One region of the Desulfotomaculum sp. 1211_IL3151 genome, then DNA from elsewhere that is predicted to be linked to it. Evidence: riboswitches for the same ligand, from Rfam matches in the RefSeq annotation. Region 1 holds a riboswitch; the other holds the start of a gene.

Region 1 (4,024 bases):
GGGTAGCGGCTTTGCGGCCAAGATCAAACCAGATTCCTTTGCCGCTTCCTGCGTGGCGGATAGGTATACGAAATAGCCATCCGCCGTCAGTCTTTTGGACTGTTAGGCCATTTCCCAGGGACTGGTATTGGCCCTGGGAAATGGGTTTTTGTGCAGGCCCATCGAAGGGTCGTAAATCCGTGACATGCATTAACAAAGACCCCACAGTTAGCGGCTGGTAGATGTGTAACAACCCTATTACCCCCAACATAAGATGATGTAGAAAGGGGGTAAGGCCGTGCCAAAGATTAAAGAAGGTGATATTGTTGCCCGTAAATCCTATGGCAATGATATTTTCTTTAAGGTTAACAGCGTTTACCAGGGGCAAGATGGTAAAGATTACGCAGTCCTTAAGGGATTGGATATACGACTGTTTGCTAGTTCGTTAGTAGATGACTTAATTAAAGTAGATGTAAAAGACATTTCCAAATATTGGACCCAGACCTTAAGGAAAAACGAAGAAGTTATGGGACGGGTTATGAAAAGGCGCATGGATGAACGAAAAGATCGACTTAAAAGATGTGCCGATGGAATATGTATGACCCGCACTGCTCAACCAGAAAAAGGAGACGACAGTGACATTGAGGGTTTTGATGTGCCCGGTACAGTACTCCACCTGGACGGAGATAAGGATTATTTAGACTTATGTATGACCACCTATCGTAACCTTTCTATACCAGCCTTCGGGTATGCTATTGATGAAGAGGAGCAACCCAAAAGGGTGCTGGCTCTTCTTGAAAAACATTACCCAGATATTTTAGTACTTACCGGGCATGACGGCATTAAAAAGGGTGCCAAGGATTTAAGCAATGTAAATAATTACCACAACTCAAAATACTTTGTCGAAGCAGTTAAAATTGCCCGTACCTTTGAAAAAAGTCGGGATGATTTAGTGATATTTGCCGGTGCCTGCCAGTCTTGCTATGAGGTAGTATTAAGTGCCGGTGCCAATTTTGCAAGTTCCCCCAAAAGGGTATTAATTCATGCCTATGATCCTGTGTTTGTGGTTGAAAAAATAGCCTATACTTCCATTCAAGATCCCATTGCCTTAAGGGAAATTATTAAAAGTACCATTACCGGTTTTGAAGGTATTGGTGGTGTGGAAACCAGAGGAAAACATCGCTTAGGTATACCCAGAACGGAATATTAAAACCATAGTACCCCTTCCTAAAGTCCAGCATATGATGATCTAGGACATTTTAGGAGGGATTTCCTTTATGTTAAATTTTTTGAAAACTGTGGAGAAAGCCAAATGGCGTTTGCTTGGAATTAAAAATGTTGTAGGCGTAGGTGTCGGCTATAAACATGTGGGCATGCAAAGAACCGAGCAAAAGGCAATTATCATCTTTGTCTCCAAAAAGGAACGTTCTGAAAGCTTAAGCAGGGAGGAACAGGTACCCTTTAGGATTAATGGTTTAGAAACAGATGTTGTGGAAGTTGGTGAAATTCGTTTTTTGTCTGATGATAGAAAAAAACATGTCAGACCCGCCCAACCCGGATTTAGTTTGGGACACTATCGGGTAACGGCTGGCACCTTTGGGGCAATGGTACGCGATCGTACCACGGGAGAGCCACTTATTCTTTCAAATAACCACATTTTAGCCAATGCCACCGATGGGAAAGACGGTCGGTCTGCCCCAGGAGACCTTATATTGCAGCCAGGTGAGTATGATGGCGGCACCAAGGACGACCGCATTGCAATACTATTAAGGTATATTCCTATCCAAAAGGGAGAGGCCCCTGCTACCTGCCCCATAGCCAACGGGGCAGCAAGGATTGCCAACATGCTGGTTCATACGATTAGACCCAATTATGATTTGAAATTCTTTAAAAGGGAAGGGGCAGTAAACCATGTGGATTGTGCTGTTGCCCGGCCCCTCAAGCCCGAGCTGATTACCGATGAGATACTTGGTATTGGTAAAGTGCAGGGGATTGTAGAGGCAAAACCCGGCATGAGGGTCGTTAAAAGTGGTAGAACAACGGGCATTACCTCCGGAGTAGTTACTGCCATAGGCACCACCATGCAAGTAAAAATGGATGACAATAGTAATGCGTATTTCTCCAATCAGGTAATTTGTGATATGAAATCCCAGGGTGGAGATAGTGGTTCCTTAGTCCTTACAGAGGGCAATAGGGCAGTTGGCTTACTGTTTGCCGGATCCGATAGGGTGACCGTTTTCAATCATATTCAAGTGGTCTTGGATAAACTAAACGTAGAGTTCTAGGAAAGAAAGCCCCGTGACGATAAGAGCGGGGCTTTTGTTCCGTGTAAAAATATGGTATACGCACGGGAGAGTGTGTTATTTTACATAAAATTGTTTGTGCACCTGTTTTAACCAACTAAATAAATTATTAACAGCTATTACGGGTTTTGTCAATTTAGGTTAATTTATGTATATTTAGGACAGGCAAAGCGCCAGTTACAGATGCCGAATCCCTTTAGTGGGTACGGAGGAACCGTTTATGGGGTGAATCCTTTTAAAGGTAGGGATTTCCTTGCCCGAACCCGTCAGCTAACTCCGGAGGCAAAAAGGAAAGGAGAAAAGAAATGCAGTATCGTTTGAAGAAAGTTCCTATGTTCCTGGCTACCTTGTTCCTATTAACCATGATGATGTCCGTTATGACGGCGCAGTCAGCTATGGCGGCTACCGATGATAGCCAAGAGATGGTTAGACTGGTTAATGAAGCCCGCGCCAAAGGTGGTCTGGCAACGCTGATGGCGGATCAAGAGCTGTCCGGGCAAGCTGCCAAGAATTTGGCATATTATCAAAGAACCGGTCAAATTCCCAGTTCCGCAATGCTGTTAACGATTGCCAAAAACGGTGGTTATAGCACCCTTGGACAAACCACTGTACGCGGCAATGATGTGGCATCGATGGTCCAAAAGCAACTTCAATACTATGGCAGCAGTTCGATCCTAAATAGTAAATACAATCGAATTGGTTTGGCCTTTGCGGATACCAGCTCTGGTAAGCTTTGTATTCAACTATTAGCATATAAACCCATTACAGAGCCTATTCAGCAACCGGAACAGCCAGCACCGGCACCAAAACCGGAGCCAAAACCAGAGCCAAAACCAGAGCCGCAACCGGCACCACAACCTGAACCAAAGCCGGCTCCCCAACCAGAGCCAACACCTGTGCCCCAGGAGCCTACTACCTTTATGAATGAAGCTCAAACGAAGGTAGTGGATTTGGTTAATGCTGAAAGAGCAAAAAATGGTCTAAAGCCTGTGGTTGCCAAAGAGGATTTAACCAAAGCTGCACAGGTAAAGGCGCAGGATATGTATCAGAGCAGATATTTCTCTCACACATCTCCCAATTATGGCTCCCCCTTTGATATGATGCGTAAATTTGGTATCAGCTACAAAGCAGCAGGGGAAAATATTGCCATGGGTCAAAAAACTCCTGAGCAGGTCGTGAAGGATTGGATGAACAGCCCCGGTCACCGGGCGAACATCTTAAATGCCAATTACAATGAAATTGGTGTAGGCGTATATCAAAGTTATACTGGCTCTGGCTACATCTGGGTTCAGCAATTTGCTCGGCGCTAAGGGTCATAAAATAGCCAATTAATTGGACAACTTAAATAACTTGTACAACAGACAATTCCATAAAATGTAAACGGGAGAAAAAATTTCCTCCCGTTTTTTTGCTTTTTCTTAAGGATTGACCACAATTTCAGCACATTTCTACAGCCAATCCAATATATATATTAAGGAGATATCTTGAAAGGAGGCTAAGATTGATGGTTATGAGGAAAAGTCCCAAGCCAAAATTCCGGCAGATAAATAACCAACCGGCTAATCAGATCGTCGGGACAGAACAAATTAGGGTAAAACAGCTTGTTGGCGAAAACACAGAACAAACCATAATTCGAGACAGCTTTACGCTACCCTCAGGTACACCCGATATGGAAGAGATTCTTTCCATTGACACAATCGTTAAGTTAAGGAAAGTTGAAGTAATCCCTAATAAGGTGATTG
Region 2 (4,024 bases), on a different contig from region 1:
CGGAAAAATTGTAACCAGTGATCCGAAAATAGCCGAACAGGTTTTTTCCAGTTTAGTTACCAGTGTATGGTCCCCCTTAATCTGGCAATGGATTGTGCTCTTTGTGACGGGGGCTATTATTTTAGCCGGCGTTAAAAACGGCATCGAGCGAATGGCTAAGACCTTGCTACCCATACTTTTTCTTTTGTTAGTTATCTGTGTCATACGGGCCCTAACACTTCCCGGTGCCGCAGCAGGTGTGTCTTTTTTGTTTAGCCCGGATTTTTCTAAAATTACCGGCGCCACCATTCTGGCAGCCATGGGCTTAGCTTTCTTTAAACTTTCTGTTGGTATAGGTGTTATGACCACCTATGGCAGCTATATCGGCAGAGAGGAAAATCTGATTGGCACTGGGGTTAAGGTTGTTATCGCGGATACGATGGTTTCTGTATTGGCTGGTTTGGCCATCTTCCCAGCGGTGTTTGCCTTTGGTTTTAACCCAGATATGGGTCCGTCCTTACTTTTTATAACGATACCGATGGTTTTTAACGCCATGCCCTTCGGGCAAGTATTTTTAACCATCTTCTTTATTTTAGCTGCTATCGCTGCCATGGGCGCGATGATTTCCCTTTTTAACTCTCCTGTGGCTTATCTCACAGAGGACAGAGGCTGGTCCAGAACCAAAGCAACCATATTTACAGGGCTGGTTATGGCTGCCGTAGGCAGCACGGCGACCCTGTCCAACAGTTTGTTGGCTGATGTTCAGCTATTTAACCTGAATCTATTTAATTTTTACAGTTATTTAACAGATAATCTAATGATGCCCTTAACCGGTTTGTTTTTTGCCATATTTGCGGGATGGAAGCTTAGTCGTTGGGAGATTTTTGATGAAGTTTCGAATGGCGGTAGTTTAAATAATAGATCAAGGATAAGTTTTTACTTTGCTGCTATCCGCTTCGTGGCACCCATAGCGATCATCATTATTATTCTAAATGGGTTAGGCTTTATTAAATTATAGAATTGTTAGAAAAACTTCACCTTCCCAGGGTGGGGTTTTTTATGCGCTGGAAAAAGAAACTAAGAAAACCCGCGGTGACTCTTTGGGTTCGTTGCAGCAGGATGCCAGCTACCCTTTCAACCGAGGCAAGGCCTTTTTGCTGGATTAGTTCAGGCAGGTAATGGGATGAGATCCGGGCATTTTCCTTTACCCAACCGCAGGCGTGGGGTGCAACATGGTAAATACCTTCTAATCTTACGACAAAATCATGATAGTTGTCTCTGGACCAATCCTCAAAAAATTTATGACCGCTTAGTACCAGACCGCAGGCGTGATGGGGTACACACAAGTCCTGTAAAATGTGGCAGGCGGCACCCAAATAAAAAATAGATTTTTCCCGGTGTCCTGATTGCCAATATTTGATGGAACGCTCAAAATAATAGCTGCATTCCGTTGGTGCATCAGGGCCGTGCCAGAGGCCAGTGGCTTTAGCATGGTTATAATAATGACTAATGTTTTTAAAGCCCTGGTCACTCCAGTGGGACCCTCGGTTCAGTGCTTCCAAATAGGACTGAAGGATGCGACCTTCACCTTGAAGGCCATCTTTTTTTAATATCTCAAGGGCCTGTTGATTGCAAAAGTCATGGGTATTACGCGGTCGGTCAGTTTTTATAATAACCTGAAAGGGCAAGGTTAAGGATAACATAACCTTGGCACAGTTCCAGGTGGCGTGGGTTAATGTCATAGACTGTCACCTAATAAATGAAATAGACGTTCCAAAACATTATTCCCTCCAAATAGGAAAAATATGAAATAGGTGGTTAAGTCGGAAAGAAAGGAGGGACCAAAGGCCAAAATTGGCTTAGTCTGACAAAAAAGTTTATTTTTTTGGAAGGAAATTGGTACCTTTTGGCGAATTTGTTAATAAAATAAGAAGAACGCCGAATTTCATTGAAAACGGGGGAACCATTTTTATGGGGTTAACTACCATTGGTAGCGGGCAAACTTTCTGTCCGAACCCGTCAGCTAACTCCGTAGGTGTAGAAAGTGGGGAAAACATCATTGTCGTTGCTTAAAAAGATGGCAGTGCTGGCTAGCTCTGTGTGTATGGCCATAGTGGTGTGGGTTGGTTTTGCCGATGCAGCTCAGGTGACTGTACAAAGTGGTGATACATTGTGGTCCATTGCCAATCGTTGCGGAACCTCGGTGGAGAACGTTAAACAACTGAATAACCTCGAAAGTGATAGTTTGCAAATTGGCCAGGTGCTAGATGTGCCTGATCAATCAGCCAACCAGGCCGTTAGACCCCGTACCGAAGATCCCGAAACTTCCAGGGGTGTAGTAGACCGTGCCGTAGCCGTTTTAGATTATGCTAAGCAATATGTTGGTGTTAAATACCGTTCCGGTGGAGAAAGTCCTGCGGGTTTTGATTGTTCAGGCTATGTACGTTATGTTTTTAAAAACTTTGGTTTTGATTTGGTTCATACCGCCGCCGGTCAATATCATGCAGGTGTTGCCATTAAAAAAGCCGAGTTGCGACCAGGGGATCTAGTATTCTTTAATACCGGTGGTGCTGGTATTAACCATTCTGGTATTTATATGGGGAACAGTCAATTTATTCACTCCTCTTCCTCCCGTGGTATACGTATTGATTCTCTTTCTGATAGCTACTGGTCTCCTAAATATCGTGGGGCCAATCGAATTTTAAAGTAATAAGTTAAAGCCCTGGAGTAAGCTCCGGGGCTTTTATATTTAGCCATTAGCATAGTAGCCGTTAGCAGTTAGCTGCCTTGAAAAATGGCTTAGTCATTCGACGGTGCCAGGCACTTGCCCGCTGTTAGGTTATCTTAGTTTGAAGGGTTTTGCTGCGGCCAAGAGCCAGGCACCTGGTTGTAAAATACTTTGGGAAGGGTCTTTAGCTCATGGCCCATAGACAGTAGAAGACACCCAGCAGGGTGCCTTCTTTTAGCTTAGTAGGTAAATTCTATGGCGTCCGATTCCTCAATCTCGAAACCTTCCACGATATCTTCTGCAAACCATACGGTATAATCTTCATCATCTTCCAAACGGTCATCATCGTCTAGGGTAAGTGTTAACTTACTACCGCTAATGCTGGCAGCATCAATATCAAGTTCCTTATTCCCGGCCATTACATGGATGCCGGAACCATTGGCAGAGAAGTCGTCACCTTTTTGGATGGTCTGGTTAAATTCAATAACGATGGTGGTAGCATTGGTTGCTTTTACCTTATTAACAGCCAGTTCGGCAGCCTCGGTGGTAAAGCACCATTCTCCCTTTTTAAGGCCGGTGAAGACATGATCCTTAGTATCAGTTTCTACAAGAATACCATCGTTAATCGTAATGCAATACTTGGTGTTACTGTCCAGTTTTTTGTTGTTAGCCAATTTAATCTGCAGTTTGTCATTGTTTTTGGTGAAGACAACGGCGTACTCAATATTAGCAGCGACCCATTTCCCGCCACTGTACTTATACATGTTCACTGCATCAACTAAATCCTCTAAATCATTACCCTTTGTATAGCCCATCGCTTCTTCAAACCGAACGGTAAATTCCTTGGTGTCAACATCAATCTTAGCATTGTGGCTAGGGGTTAGTTTTTGAATGTAGTCTTCTGTTTGTTTTTCTTTATCGGTGTTATCCTCTAAATCAGCGACGTCAATGAAACGGCTGATCATCACCGCAAATTCACCCCTGGAAATGGGCTTAAAGGGATTTAAATAGCCATCCGGCGTACCTTTCATAATACCTTTATTATACATGGAGGCAACATATATTAATTCATCCTTCTTTAGTTGGTTAGCATCCTTAGCAAAGGAAAGCATCTCCTTTAAAGAGATATTTTCATCTCCGGCGGCACGACTTAACCACATGGCTACCTCAATACGAGTGGCTGGCTTATTGCCAAGCCATTTGGTTAGTTCCCAATCAGCAAGAATTCCTGCATCATAGGCTTGCAGTGGAGCCACACCCATCCAACTGGGGAAAATATTTTGAATCAATTCGGCTTTGTCGCTGTCGGTCCCTTGA

What was found. Region 1 has a riboswitch for cyclic di-AMP ahead of V6C11_RS04990 (CAP domain-containing protein). Riboswitches for the same ligand answer to the same signal wherever they lie in the genome.
Region 2: linked by a shared signal. The riboswitch ahead of V6C11_RS15075 (C40 family peptidase) and the one ahead of V6C11_RS04990 (CAP domain-containing protein) in region 1 are both predicted to bind cyclic di-AMP.

Annotation. Positions count from the first base shown of each region.
Region 1 covers NZ_JBAIYV010000025.1:15,517-19,540, reverse strand. The annotation lists gene V6C11_RS05005 (ribonuclease H-like YkuK family protein) at 1-76, shown strand, start outside; gene yabG (sporulation peptidase YabG) at 278-1,189, shown strand; gene V6C11_RS04995 (hypothetical protein) at 1,257-2,264, shown strand; cyclic di-AMP (ydaO/yuaA leader) riboswitch at 2,457-2,582, shown strand; gene V6C11_RS04990 (CAP domain-containing protein) at 2,588-3,592, shown strand; gene V6C11_RS04985 (DUF3794 and LysM peptidoglycan-binding domain-containing protein) at 3,787-4,024, shown strand, end outside.
Region 2 covers NZ_JBAIYV010000051.1:171,421-175,444, reverse strand. The annotation lists gene V6C11_RS15085 (sodium-dependent transporter) at 1-997, shown strand, start outside; gene V6C11_RS15080 (zinc dependent phospholipase C family protein) at 1,014-1,721, opposite strand; cyclic di-AMP (ydaO/yuaA leader) riboswitch at 1,906-2,033, shown strand; gene V6C11_RS15075 (C40 family peptidase) at 2,039-2,689, shown strand; gene V6C11_RS15070 (S-layer homology domain-containing protein) at 2,947-4,024, opposite strand, start outside.